DNA from 2 places in the Mesorhizobium sp. WSM4884 genome. Region 1 is predicted to be linked to the other one. Evidence: predicted binding sites of a transcription regulator. Region 1 holds the regulator's gene; the other holds the start of a gene.

Region 1 (7,331 bases):
TGCGTGGAAACGAACCGTTGGGAGCGGCTTGGCGATCTTACTGGACGCTGAACTGCTCCATTCGCTTTCCCGGCTCTATTCGAGCGAGAAGCTCTTTGGCAAACGCCGCGGCTTTCCGGCCGCGGCGTTTGCTTTGGACCGTCTTAGGCCCGGTTCAATTGCAGACTGCGACCGCGCCAGCCGCGACGCCGGCGCAGACTTCGTCCTTCTTGATCCAGCCCGCGTCGATGACGATGTTGAGATTGTCCTTGGTGATGGCAATCGGGGTCAGGAACAGCGACTTGACGGTGTTGCCGCCAGGCGTGGTGAAGTCCTTGGCGCCGGCGATGTCGCCCATCTTCTTGCCGTCGGCGAGCTGCGAGGCGATCTCGGCGGCGTTCTTGCCGAGCTCGCGCGCGTCTTTCCACACCGACACGGTCTGCGTGCCGAGCGCGATGCGGTTGAGCGCCGCGTGGTCGCCGTCCTGGCCCGAGACCGGAACGGTGCCGGCCAGACCCTGAGCCGTCAGCGCCGCGACGACGCCCCCGGCAGTGCCGTCATTGGCCGCCACGACCGCATCGACCTTGTTGTCGTTGGCGGTCAGAAACTGCTCCATGTTCTTCTGTGCGTTGGCAGGCAGCCAGCCGTCCGTATAGGCTTCGCCGACATTCTTGATCTTGCCGCTGTCGATGGCTTCCTTCAGCACTTCCATCGAGCCCGCGAACAGGAAATCCGCATTCGGATCGGCACCCGAGCCCTTGATGAAGACGTAGTTGCCTTCAGGCTTGGCCTTGAACACCTCGCGGGCCTGCATGCGGCCGACTTCCTTGTTGTCGAAGGTCAGGTAGAACACGTCCTTGTTCTCGATCAGGCGGTCGTAGCCGACCACCGGAATGCCTTCGTCGAGCGCCTTCTGCACCGCCGGGCCGATCGCCGAGGCATCCTGCGCCAGGATGATCAACGCGTTTGCGCCCTGCGAGATCAGGCTTTCGACGTCGGTCAGCTGCTTGCCCGGATTGGACTGCGCGTCGGCCGAAATGTATTTGTCGCCGGCGGCCTCGATGGCTTTCTTCATTGCCGCTTCGTCGGTCTTCCAGCGCTCTTCCTGAAAATTCGACCACGAAACGCCGATCACCTTGTCCTTCGCCTCTGCGACCGACGCCAGCGTCAACGACATGGCGACACCCGCCAGCATGGCGGTTGCGAATCTCTTCATGATTTCCTCCCTGCGCCATCGCGGCGCTACCCAGACTGGCCCGAAGGCCGGCACAGAGGCTTTTTTTCGAGCCTCGAAAAAATACTGATCCAACGCCGAAGCGCTGTCAACTGCGATTCTGATGGTTTTTGAGGTGCCGCGAACTTTTTTTCGAGGCCCGCAATAAATAATGACAGCCCCGTCCGCTTCTGCCACTATTCCAAAACAGTTGCACAGAAGCGCGGAAGCGTTGCCCCGTTGGAACTGAATGAAACAAAAAATCCAGAGCGGTTCGGTGGTGCATCCGCGACTGAACCGATCTGGCGCGTCGCCGACGGCCCATGCATTATCAAGAGGCCGCGCTGACCGGGAGGAGAAAAATGTCGGTCGGGATCCGCCATGACGACCTGCGCCGGCGCAACCGCGCCATGGTGCTCTCGGCCGTGCGCCGCGCCGGCCAGCCGTCGCGCACGGAGATCGCCGCGACCACGGGGCTTAGCCACTCGACCATTTCGGCAATTTCCTCGGACCTGATCCAGGAAGGCATCCTGGCCGAGAGCAAGCCGAGCGAGGCGGCATCGCTTAAGCGCGGCCGGCCGCAGGTCGGCCTCGCCCTCAATCCCGAGGCGGCCGCGGTGGTGACGGTGGTGCTGTCGCTGAATTTCCTTTCCGTCGCCGTCATCGACTATGCCGGGCAGGTCATCGCCGAGGAGCAACGGCGCCTCGATACGCTGACCATGCCGCGCGACGAGCTGATCGGCGAATGTGTGGCGATCGTCCGGCGCCGGCTGAAAGATCCCGACCTCGATGTCGGCAGCGTTGCCCGCATCGCCATGGGTATCCAAGGCATCACCGATTCCCATGCGCGGGCAATGCTGTGGTCGCCGATCACGCCTTTGACCGACATTCCTTTCGCCAACATCCTGGAAAAGGAATTCGGCATCCCGGCCACCATGGAAAACGACTGCAACATGATGGCGGTGGCGCTGCAATGGCGAGACCCCAACCGCTATCGCGACAACTTCATAGCCATCCTGCTCTCGCACGGCATCGGCATGGGCCTGGTGCTGAAGGGCGAGCTGTTCACCGGCACGCATTCTTCCGGAGGCGAGTTCGGCCATATGATCCATCGTCCGGGCGGCGCGCTCTGCCGTTGCGGACGCCGCGGCTGCGTCGAGGCCTATGCCGGCAACTACGCCATCTGGCGCAGCGCCATGAAGATGAGCGAGGACGCCGAGCCGGTCGATGTCGGCGACGCCGACATGCGGGCGCTTGCCGCCAAGGCGCGCGAGAAGGACGGCCCGGAGCGCGAGGCATACCGCCGGGCGGGCGAGGCGCTGGGCTTCGGCCTGGGCAGCTTGTTCGCGCTGATCGACCCGGCGCCGGTCGCCATGGTCGGCGTCAGCGCCGCCGCTTTCGACCTGATCGAGCCGTCGCTGCGCGAGGCCATCGCCCAAACCGCCGGTGGCCAGCACTCGGAATCGATCTCCTTCGACACCGAGCCGAACGAATTGCCGCTGATCCGCGAGGGCTGCGCCATGCGCGCGCTGACCTTCGTCGACCAGGAGATTTTCGCGCCGGGCGTGCAGACAAGAGCGGGCAAGCACGTCGCCTGAACAGCTTTGAAGTGATCGTGTCCTGCTAGACGTCGGAGATTTGCGAAGGTCCCGAAGCTTCGTCATACCAGGGCGAAGCAGGAGCGAAGCTCCGTCGCGAAGACCTTGGAATCCGTGCCGTTACCTCGGACGCAGGGCGCAGCGGAACGGAATTCTGCACCGTAGTGGCGCGTCGACGTCACGGAATGGATCCTCGGGTCTGCGCTGCGTCGCTTCGCTCCTTGCTCCGCCCGTGGATGACGAAGTCAGAAGCGTCTGAGCCAATCGCCGGCGCATACGATCGGATTCAACCTGTTACCGCCTCCACAGGAAGACTAATCCTCGCGGATCGCGTACCCCGCCCCGCGTATGGTGCGGATGACATCGGGCATGCGGCCGTTGTTGACGGCCTTGCGCAGGCGCCCGACATGCACGTCGACCGTGCGCTCGTCGATATAGATCGTCTCGCCCCAGACGTTGTCGAGCAACTGGCTGCGCGAGAACACCCGGCCGGGGTGCCGCATCATGAACTCGAGCAGCCGGAACTCGGTCGGGCCAAGCCTGATCTCGCTCTTCTTGCGGTAGACGCGGTGCGATTCACGGTCGAGCACGATGTCGCCGACCTTGAGCACGCTCGAAAGCACCTCCGGCTTGGCGCGGCGCAACAGCGCCTTGACCCTGGCCATGAATTCAGGCGTCGAGAACGGCTTGACCAGATAGTCGTCGGCGCCCGTCGAGAGGCCGCGCACCCTGTCGCTTTCCTCGCCGCGCGCCGTCAGCATGATGATCGGCAGCCGTTCGGTCTCGGGCCGCATCCTGAGGCGCCGGCAAAGCTCGATGCCGGAAACCGCCGGCACCATCCAGTCGAGCACCAGGAGATCGGGCACGTTCTCCTGCAGGCGGATTTCGGCTTCGTCGCCGCGGGTGACCACCTCGACCTGATAGCCTTCGGATTCGAGGTTGTAGCGGAGCAACACCCCCAGCGGCTCCTCGTCCTCCACCACCATGATACGTGGCGCGATCATTTAGCAGGTACCTTCGCTGTCAGGCCGCCGGCGCCGACATCGCCGTCTCGTCCTGCTTCGGACGGTTCGCGGGCAATTGGGTGCCGGTCAGCACATAATAGGCGTTCTCGGCGATGTTGGTGACGTGGTCGCCGATGCGCTCCAGATTCTTGGCGCAGAACAGGAGATGCGTGCAGGCCGTGATGTTGCGCGGATCCTCCATCATGTAGGTCAGAAGCTCGCGGAAGACGGAGGTGTATTTGACGTCGATGCGCTCGTCGTCGTTCCGGAGCTTGGCGAGCGCCGTGGCGTCGCCCGCCGTGTACTCCTCGATCACGCCCTGGACCTGGATCAGCACCAGCTGCGCCATCGAGTCGATGGAGTGCGACAGGTCGCGCGGCGCGGCGCTGACGCCGACGGAGCCGACGCGCTTGGCGATGTTCTTGGCGAGGTCGCCGATGCGCTCGAGGTCGCCGGCCATGCGGATGGCGCCGACCACACTGCGCAGGTCGTCGGCCATCGGCTGGCGCTTGGCGATCAACGTGATAGCGCGATCGTCGAGCTCGCGCTGCCGTGCGTCCATGATGGCGTCGTCGGAAACCACGCGCTGCGCCAGCGCGTTGTCGGAATTGAGCAGGGCCTTGGTCGACGCGCCGACCATCGAGCCGGCGAGATCGCCCATATCACGGATAAGCTGGCTGATCTGCCTCAGATCCTCGTCGAAGGAAGCGACCGTATGGGCCATGATTATGTCCTCGTATGAACTCAGCCGAAGCGGCCGGTGATATAGTCCTGCGTGCGCTTCTCGCGAGGCGAGGTGAAGATCTTCTCCGTCCGGTCGAACTCGACCAGCTCGCCGAGATACATGAACGCCGTCTGCCGCGACACGCGCGCCGCCTGCTGCATGTTGTGGGTGACGATCACGATCGTGTAGTCGGCCTGCAGCTCGTCGATCAGCTCTTCGATCTTGGCGGTCGACAGCGGGTCGAGCGCCGAGGCCGGCTCGTCGAGCAGGATGACCTCCGGCTTCACCGCCACGGTGCGGGCGATGCAAAGCCGCTGCTGCTGACCACCGGAAAGGCTCTGGCCGCTGGCGTTGAGCTTGTCCTTGACCTCGCTCCAGAGCGCCGCGCGCTTCAGCGCCGATTCGACGCGGTTGTCCATTTCGGCCTTGCTGATCTTCTCGTACAGCCTGACGCCGAAGGCAATGTTCTCGTAGATCGACATCGGGAACGGCGTCGGCTTCTGGAACACCATGCCGATCTTGGTCCTGAGCAGGTTGAGGTCCTGCGAGCGGTCGAGAATGTTCTTGCCGTCGAGCAGCACCTGGCCTTCCGCGCTCTGCTTCGGGTAAAGCTCGTAGATGCGGTTCAGCACGCGCAGCAGCGTCGACTTCCCGCAGCCCGACGGCCCGATGAAGGCGGTGACGCTGCGCTCGGGCAGCGACAGGTTGATGTCCTTCAGCGCCTTCGACTGGCCATAGTAGAAGTTGAGGTTCTTGACCTCGATCTTGGCCTTCTCGACGGCCGTGTCGGCTACGTTAAGGTCGGTGGACAACATAGGTTTCATCTGTCCTCTCTGCGTCCGGTAAGGCTGCGGGCGAAGATGCTCAGCCCGAGAACCGTCAGGGTGATTATGAGCGCGCCCGTCCAGGCCAGCTGCTGCCATTCCTCATAGGGACTTAGGGCGAACTGGAAGATGGTCACCGGAAGACTGGCCATCGGAGCGTTGAGATTGCTCGACCAGAACTGGTTGTTAAGCGCGGTGAAGAGCAGGGGCGCCGTCTCGCCGGAAATGCGGGCGATCGCCAGCAATATGCCGGTGACGATGCCGGAAAGCGCCGCGCGATAGGCGACCGAACGGATCACCACCCAGCGCGGCGCGCCGATGGCGGTGCCGGCTTCGCGCAAGGCGTTGGGCACCAGGTTGAGCATGTCCTCGGTGGTGCGCACCACGACGGGGATCACAAGGATGGACAGCGCGACCGCGCCGGCGATCGCCGAGAAATGGCCCATCGGCCGCACCATCAGCTCATAGACGAACAGGCCGACGATGATGGACGGCGCCGACAGCAGAATGTCGTTGATGAAACGCACCACCGTGGTGAGCCGCGAGAAGCGCCCGTACTCCGCCATATAGGTCCCGGCGAGCACACCGATCGGCGTGCCGACGACGATGCCGATGATGGTCATGATGATGCTGCCGTAGATGGCGTTGAGCAGGCCGCCGGCATCGCCGGGCGGTGGCGTCATCTCGGTAAAGACCACCAGCGAAACGCCGGACAGGCCTTTGTAGATCAGCGCACCGAGGATCAGCGCCAGCCAGGCAAGGCCGATGCCCGCGGCGATGACGCACAGCGCCATCATCACGCCGTTCTTGCGCTTGCGTCTCTGGTGAAGCGACATGGCTACCGACATCGGTCATGCTCCCGTGCGGCTATCGATGCGCAACAGCATGTAGCGCGCGATGGCGAGGATGATGAAGGTGATGATGAACAGGATCAGGCCGAGCGCCACCAGCGAGGACGTATAAAGCTCGCCGTCCGCCTCGGTGAATTCGTTGGCGATGGTCGCCGAGATCGTCGTGCCTGGCGCAAACAGCGAGGCGCTGATGCGATGCGCGTTGCCGATGACGAAGGTGACGGCCATCGTCTCGCCGAGTGCGCGGCCGAGGCCGAGCATGACGCCGCCCATGATGCCGACGCGCGTGTAGGGGATGACCACGCGCCGCGTCACTTCCCAGGTCGTGCAGCCGATGCCGTAAGCCGATTCCTTGAGCACCGCAGGCACCGTGTCGAACACGTCCTTGGTGATCGAGGTGATGAACGGCAGCACCATGATGGCAAGGATGAGCGACGACGTCAAAAGGCCGATGCCGTAGGGCGGGCCGGCAAACAGGCTGGAGAGCCCCGGTATGCCGTGAAAAATGTCGATGATGAAGGGCTGCACCGTCGTCTGCAGGAACGGCGCGAACACGAACAGGCCCCAGATGCCGTAGATGATCGAGGGAATGCCGGCGAGCAGCTCGACTGCGATTCCGATCGGACGCCTGAGCGGGCGCGGGCAAAGCTCGGTCAGGAAGACGGCGATGCCGATGCCGATCGGTACGGCAATGATGATGGCGATCGCCGACGTGACGATGGTGCCGTAGATTGGCGCAAGGGCGCCGAAATTTTCGGTGACCGGGTTCCACGCCTCCGTAGTCAGAAAGGATACGCCGAACTTCGACAGCGCTTCCCATGAGCCGGCAAACAATGAAATCGCGACGCCGCCGAGGATAACCAGGACGAGGATCGCGGCAAGACGCGTGGCCGTCCGGAAGATCGTGTCGGTCAGCGCAAAGCGCCGCACCGTCGCTTCTCTGGTCCGCATGGCAGACGATGTCACGGCTTCGGAAACGGCACTCATCGAGCCCCTCGCATTTCAAAAGGTAGACAGGAGGGCGCCGGAAGCGCCCTCCTCGATTCCGGTAATTACATCCCCGAGTAGAGCGGCTTGCCGTTGCTGTCGACGATGTCCTTGCCCCACATTTCCTCGACGCTCTTCACGACCTTGTCGG
Region 2 (7,331 bases), on a different contig from region 1:
ATCAAGGTCAGATCGTCGAGCAGAACACGCCGGCCGAGTTCTTCGACCATCCGCGCCATGAGCGCACGAAACTGTTCCTGTCGCAGATCCTGCACTGAGCGATCGGAGAGCGATTTTTGAGAAGCCCGGCCGCGAAACGCCCGGGTTTCTTGTTTTTGGGCGATCGGCTGGTGGAGTCCGCTGCTGGTCTTGCTGGGGATTTCGATGCGTTTGTATAACTGAGTGCCGATTTTCCGGGCCTAGGCGGTAGTGACGATTTAACTACCTTAGCCATATTGCGATAGCGGCGAGTTTGACGAAGCCCATGAAGTTGGCGAGGAGCTTGTCGTATCGGGTTGCGACACGTCGGAACTGCTTGAGCTTGTTGAAGAAGCGCTCGATACGGTTGCGCTCCTTGTAGAGGTCGACGTCGTAGGGGCGTTGAACCTTTCGGTTGCGCTTGGGCGGGATAACGACCTCGGTGCCGCTTTCGGCGATGCTGTCGACGAGATGGTCGGCGTCATAACCTTTGTCGGCGATGGTGTTTTCGGCGTCGATACCGTCAATCAGGTCATGGGCCAAGGCGATGTCGTTGCGCTGGCCGGGCGAGCCGATCAGGCGGACGGGAAGGCCGAGAGCTTCGGTTGCGGCGTGGATTTTGGTGCTCAGGCCGCCTCGAGACCGGCCCAGGCCCTGGGCATGCGCCCCCCTTTGACCTTGCGGGCACCGGCGGCATGCTGGTGCGCTCGCACGATGGTCGAGTCGATCATCAGCCACTCCAGGTCAGCTTCGCGAGCCAACGTTTCGAGCATGTCGTCCAACACACCCATCTCGATCCAGCGATAATAGCGCCGCTTCACTGAACGGTAGTCGCCAAGCCGCTCCGGCAGGTCCCGCCAGCGTCCTCCCGAACGCGCCATCCACAGCAGGGCGTCCAGGAACTTGCGGTTATCCGTGCGCGGCCCACGCTTACCCTTTGTGCCGCCGGGCACAAAACCCTTGATCCGTTCCCACTGGTCGTCCCGAAGCGCATCGCAGTCCATCGCCGATCTCCAAAAATCAGCGTTGAATCCGATTTGCACCTCCTTGGGAATCCCAAACCCGTTAAATCGTCACTACCGCTTAGTACGCTCTGCGCCGAACTACGCCCTCTGCCAGAATTCTTCGGTCAGTTCAGGAATATCGCTCGTATCGACATCGCCCTCCGATCGCACTTTCGGTGCAGCGATTTCCGCTTTCTGGCTTCCGTCAGTGGTGGCGGATTTGCGGGATCGATGGTGTGTCGGATGAGCTTAGCCATAGTTCATTCTTAATACGCGCGGGTATGTCGTCTAATGCGAACGCCGCGTTCCTTCACACCCCCCTCTGTCCCGCCGGCCAATCCAATTTTGTCGGCCACCCACTAAAAGCCCCTACCGCCTCACCACCTAGGCTCCTCCCACCCGTAAAGCCAATCCAGATCCGCGGCGAGCTTTTCCGCCGGCCGCGTCGCCAGCACCAGGTTGCGGGCGATCGCGACCGGGCCCCAGGCATGCCAGGCGAGGCGGTTGAGCGCGCCGCGCCCGAGCACCTTCTCGATGCGCGGGCGCCTGAGCTTTTCCCAGGTGGTGAGGCTTTGCTTCGGATCGCTGGCTGCGATCACGCTGGCGAGCATCGAGGCGTCCTCAATTCCCATCGCCGCGCCCTGCGCCGCGAACGGCGTCATGGCATGCGCGGCATCGCCGATCAGCGCGATGCCCTCCGGCATCGTCCAACGCCGTTGCTCGACGGTGTGGATCGGAAACGCTGTCCATGCTCCGGCGAGCGCGGCAAGCCTCGCCAGCGCCGCCGACGTGCCGCGCATGGCGCCAGCAAGAATGGCGGGGTCGGCACGGCCGGACCAGCCTTCCGCGATGCGCTCGCCCTTGGTGAAGGCGGCCAGGTTGACGGCGCTGCCCCTGCTCACCGGATAGGCGACCATGTGGAAGCCCGGATGCAGGAAGGTGGTGACGCAGTCGCTCGCGCCGACCGCCGCAAAGGCCTGGCCGGCGGCGCTTTCCGTCGCCACCGTGGCGCGCCAGGCCAGCTCGCCGGAGAAGCGGTTTCTGCCGAAAGCCAAGTCTTTGCCCGCAAGCTGCCTGCGAACCGTCGACCAGACGCCGTCGGCGCCGATCAGCAGTCCCCCGGCGATCTCAATCTTGCCACCATCGGTTTCGGCTGTGACGGCGATGTTTTGCGGCTCGACAGTGATGTCCGTCACCCGCGCGCCGGTGATGAGTTGGATTTCGGGCCGCTCGGCCACCCGCGCTGTCAGCGCCGTTTGCAGATCGGCGCGATGCGCGACCAGATAGGGCGCGCCCCAGCGGTTCTCCCCAGCCTGGCCCAGCGGTACCCGCGCCAGCTCGCGCAAGGTGGCGGCGTCCTTCAGCAGCACCGCTTCCGGCCTGACGGCGCTCGCCGCCAAGCGTTCGAGCACGCCGAGCCGGCGCAGGATGCGGGTTGCGTTGGGGGAAAGCTGGAGCCCGGCGCCTACCACTTCGAGCTGCTTGGCCTGTTCCAGCACGGTCACGGCATAGCCGCGTTCGGCAAAGGCGAGCGCCGCAGTCAGCCCAGCGACACCAGCCCCGGCGATGACGACCTGCCGGGACCGCGCTTCAGTCATGATCTGGCAGTCATCCGCGATCTGCTAGTCAGGCGGCCTGGTCGATATAGAGGCAGCCGGCAGGCTCTGTTTCCGTCGCCTTCAGCTTCGGTGAATAGCGGTAGAGCGTCGAGCAGTAGGGGCAGACCTTCTCATTGTCGTCGCCCATGTCGAGGAACACATGCGGATGGTCGAAGGGCGGGTTGGCGCCGGTGCACATGAATTCCTTGACGCCGATGTCGATGACCGGATGGCCCGCATCGTTCTGGAAATGGGGAATGGAACCGCCTGCCATCGTCGTCTCCTTCAGTTCGGACCCGTTTGCATCTGGATCATAACCTGCCAGTTTGCAAGATCGATGAAATGAAACTGTCGCAAAAGGCTGGCAGAGGATAAGTTGAGCCGGTTAAGCGCATGACCTCGGGGAACAACCGATTCCGTGACATCATGCGTCATGAAAGCATGTTAGAGCGTCGGTCACGCGTCCGGCGGTGTATGGCGCTCCAAAAGGGACGGTTGCGGGCAAGGAACCATGAACGAACTGAAGCCGGTACAGAGCGAATTCATCACCGTCGAGGCGGCAAGCCCCGACGGCGGCAATCCCGACCGTTTCGTCAACCGCGAGTTCTCCTGGCTGCAGTTCAACCGGCGCGTGCTGGAGGAATCGCTGAACGAGCGCCATCCGCTGCTCGAGCGCGTCCGCTTCCTGTCGATCTCGGCCGCCAATCTCGATGAGTTCTTCATGGTCCGCGTCGCCGGTCTCGCCGGCCAGGTGCGCGAGGGCATTGTGCTGAAGAGTCCGGACGGCCGCACGCCCGAGCAACAGCTCGAGCAGCTGCTGCGCGAGGTCGAGCGTCTGCAGGAAGACCAGCAGAAGAGCCTGTCGACCTTGATGGAGCTGCTCAACAAGGAAGGCATCGAGAGCATCACCCGCGACGCGCTCAGCAAGGACGAGAAGGCCTGGCTGGAAGAGCATTTCCAGGAACAGGTCTTCCCGGTGCTGACCCCGCTGTCCATCGACCCGGCGCATCCGTTCCCGTTCATCCCCAATCTCGGTTTCTCGATGGCGCTGCAGTTGCGCCACCGCAAGAACGGCGAGGAGATGAGCGCGCTGCTGCGCCTGCCGGTGGCGCTGCGGCGCTTCATCCGTCTGCCCGACCGCAAGCACCACGTGCGCTTCATCCCGCTCGAGGAAGCGGTCGGCATCTATATCTCCAAGCTGTTCCCCGGCTATGAGGTCAAGGGCTCCGGCACGTTCCGCATCATTCGCGACAGCGATATCGAGGTCGAGGAAGAGTCGGAGGATCTCGTGCGCCTGTTCGAGACGGCGCTGAAACGCCGTCGTCGCGGGTCCGTGATCCGCATCGAATTCGACACGCTGATGCCGGCCGAGTTGCGCGAGTTCGTCGCCGGCGAACTCGGCGTTTCGGCAAGCCGTATCAGTGTGCTCACCGGTCCGCTGGCGCTCAACCAGATCTCCGAGATCGTCGCCATTCCGCGCGACGACCTCAAATTCACGCCCTACAATCCGCGTTTCCCCGAGCGCATCCGCGAGCATGGCGGCGACTGCCTGGCCGCTATCCGCGAGAAGGACATCATCGTCCACCACCCCTACGAATCCTTCGACGTGGTGGTGCAGTTCCTGCGCCAGGCGGCGGCGGATCCGGAAGTGGTGGCGATCAAGCAAACGCTCTACCGTACCTCGAACGACAGCCCGATCGTGCGCGCGCTGATCGACGCGGCCGAGGCCGGCAAGTCGGTGACGGCGCTCGTCGAACTCAAGGCGCGCTTCGACGAGGAGGCCAACATCCGCTGGGCGCGCGACCTCGAGCGCGCCGGCGTCCAGGTCGTCTTCGGCTTCCTGGAGTTGAAGACCCACGCCAAGATGTCGCTCATCGTGCGCCGCGAGGACGGCAGGTTGCGCAACTACGTGCATCTCGGCACCGGCAACTATCATCCGGTCACGGCGCGCATCTACACCGACCTATCCTTCTTCACCACCGATTCGACGATCGCGCGCGACGTCGCGCAGATCTTCAATTTCATAACCGGCTATGCCGAGCCGGCCGAAGAGATGCGCCTTGCCGTGTCGCCCTTCACGCTGCGCAACCGCATCCTGAAACACATCTCCGATGAGATCGCCCATGCGCGCGAGGGCCGGCCGGCCCGCATCTGGATGAAGATGAACGCGCTGGTCGACCCGATCGTCATCGACGCGCTCTATGACGCCAGCCGCTCCGGCGTCGAGGTCGACCTCGTCGTGCGCGGCATCTGCTGCCTGCGGCCGCAGGTGCCGGGCCTGTCCGAGAACATCAGGGTGAAGTCGATCGTCGGCCGCTTCCTGGAGCACAGCCGCATCTTCTGCTTCGGCAACGGCCATGGCCTGCCGTCCGACGAAGCGATCGTCTACATCTCGTCCGCCGACATGATGCCGCGCAATCTCGACCGCCGCGTCGAAACCCTGGTGCCGATCACCAATCCAACTGTGCATGAGCAGGTGCTTGGTCAGATCATGCTCGGCAACGTCATGGACAACCAGCAAAGTTTCGACGTATTGGCTGACGGCACCTCCCGGCGCGTCGTGCTGGAGGAGGGTGAGGAACCGTTCAATGCGCAGGAATATTTCATGACCAATCCGAGCCTCTCCGGACGGGGTGACGCGCTGAAATCGCATGCGCCAAGGCGCATCGCCCAGTTCAAGCGCCGCAAGAAGAACGCCGCCGCGTGATTTCAGTCTCCCAGGGCCGGCTCCAGGACCGGCGGCCGCTGTCGATCATCGACATCGGCTCGAACTCGATCCGCCTCGTCGTCTATGAAGGGCTGGCGCGCTCGCCGACGCTTTTGTTCAACGAAAAGATGCTGGCCGGCCTCGGCCGCGGCATCGTTTCGACGGGCAAGCTCGACCCAGAGGCGGTGACGCGCTCGATGGAGGAGTTCCGCCGTTTTCGAGCGCTTTCGGATCAGGCCGGCGCCGAGCACATGTATGTGCTGGCGACCGCGGCGGCGCGCGAGGCGATCAACGGCCCGGACTTCATCCACCGCGCCGAGGACGTGCTGAAGACCGAGATCCGCGTGCTTTCCGGCCGCCAGGAGGCGCATTATTCGGCGCTCGGCATCATCTCCGGCTTCCACCCGGCCAACGGCATCGCCGGCGACCTTGGCGGCGGCAGCCTTGAGCTGATCGACATCAATGGCGAAGCGATCGGCGACGGCATCACGCTGCCGCTCGGCGGCCTGCGCCTGCAGGACATGGCCAAGAACTCGCTCGTCCAGGCGCAGAAGATCGCGCGCCAGGAACTGACGCGGGCGAAGTTGCTCAAGGGCGGGCAGGGCGGGGTCTTCTATGCCGTCGGCGGCACCTGGCGAAACCTCGCCCGGCTGCACATGGAGATGAACAACTACCCGCTCGGCGTCATGCATCATTACGAGATTGCCGCCGACAGTGCCCAGAATTTCCTCAGGCAGGTGGCCAAGGGCGAGGTCGAGAAAGTCAGGGGCATCGAGGGTGTCTCCAAGAACCGCCGCTCGCTTCTGCCTTACGGCGCCGTCGTGCTGCAGGAGATCATGGCGGCGATGCAGCCCTCCAAGATCGTCGTCTCGGCGCAGGGCGTGCGCGAGGGCTTCCTCTATTCGCTGCTCGACGTGGCCGAGCAGAAGGCCGATCCGCTGATCTCGGCGGCCGAAGAGCTGGCAGTGCTGCGTTCGCGTTCGGTCCATCATGCGCATGACCTCGTCGAATGGACCGGCAAGGCCTTCAAGGCCTTCGGCATTGACGAGACTGTGGACGAGGCGCGCTATCGCCATGCCGCCTGCCTGCTCGCCGATATCGGCTGGCGCGCGCATCCCGAATATCGCGGCAGGCAGTCGCTCAACATCATCGCGCATGCCTCCTTCATCGGCGTCGACCATCCTGGCCGCGCCTATCTGGCCTTGGCCAGCGCCTATCGCCATGATGGTATCTTCAACGACGGCATCGCGCCGGAGATCAAGGCGCTGGCGCCGCCGCGCATGCTCGAGCGCGCCCGCGTGCTGGCGGCGATGATGCGCGTCATCTATCTGCTGACGGCGGCAATGCCGGGCGTGATGCCCCGGCTGAAATGGGAAAGCCGCGGCAACGGCGCGCTGGCGCTCGTGCTGCCGGCTTCGCTTGCCGACCTCTATGGCGAGCGTCCGGCCGGCCGGCTGGCGCAGCTGGCGCGCATCACCAACCGCCGCCTGGTGCTGGCCGTCGAAGGCGGTCCGAGCGTGTCGGTGAAATAGGGCGTGTCGGTAAAGTAGCGGATCAAGTGACCTCGGCGCCGATACCAAAGCCGCGCCCGTCCGCCGACCATGCACCCGCGCCGGCCATGGCGAGCGCCAGGAATCCTCCGGCAATCGCGACGTCCTTCATCAGCATCTGCTGGTGCAAGAAGGCGAGCGTCGCGTCGTCGGCGCCCTGGCCGTAATGGCCGATGAAGCCGGCGACGATGCAGAAGGCGGCAAGCAGAAGTGCTGCGATCCGCGTCTGGAAGCCGATCAGGATCAGCAATCCGGCGATCAGCTCGAACAGGCCGGTGCCCCAGGCGGCTAAAGTCGGCAGCGGCAGGCCGAGGCCGGCGAAATAGCTCGTCGTGCCGGCGATCTTGGTGAGCGCCTGGAAGCCGGAAGGCACGAAAAGCCCGGCAAGCAGGAGCCGCGAGATGAGAAGCAGTGCGTTGCGGGGCATTTGCCACCTCCCTTGCCGGCGTCATGC

What was found. The regulator PhoB, encoded in region 1, activates phosphate uptake and scavenging genes when phosphate is short. The targets are predictions, from matches to a motif close to TGTCATNNANCTGTCAT.
Region 2: the regulator PhoB is predicted to act here: its motif matches at 2,959-2,975, upstream of P9236_RS17135 (RNA degradosome polyphosphate kinase).

Annotation. Positions count from the first base shown of each region.
Region 1 is NZ_JARTVO010000013.1:142,227-149,557, reverse strand. It holds gene xylF (D-xylose ABC transporter substrate-binding protein) at 155-1,195, opposite strand; gene P9236_RS20685 (ROK family transcriptional regulator) at 1,555-2,790, shown strand; gene phoB (phosphate regulon transcriptional regulator PhoB) at 3,105-3,794, opposite strand; gene phoU (phosphate signaling complex protein PhoU) at 3,814-4,521, opposite strand; gene pstB (phosphate ABC transporter ATP-binding protein PstB) at 4,539-5,342, opposite strand; gene pstA (phosphate ABC transporter permease PstA) at 5,339-6,190, opposite strand; gene pstC (phosphate ABC transporter permease subunit PstC) at 6,194-7,180, opposite strand; gene pstS (phosphate ABC transporter substrate-binding protein PstS) at 7,246-7,331, opposite strand, start outside.
Region 2 is NZ_JARTVO010000009.1:208,773-216,103, forward strand. It holds gene P9236_RS17115 (amino acid ABC transporter ATP-binding protein) at 1-98, shown strand, start outside; one part of gene P9236_RS17120 (IS5 family transposase) at 262-683, opposite strand; one part of gene P9236_RS17120 (IS5 family transposase) at 683-1,022, opposite strand; gene P9236_RS17125 (FAD-dependent monooxygenase) at 1,400-2,620, opposite strand; gene P9236_RS17130 (zinc-finger domain-containing protein) at 2,649-2,894, opposite strand; gene P9236_RS17135 (RNA degradosome polyphosphate kinase) at 3,132-5,327, shown strand; gene ppx (exopolyphosphatase) at 5,324-6,859, shown strand; gene P9236_RS17145 (DoxX family protein) at 6,882-7,304, opposite strand.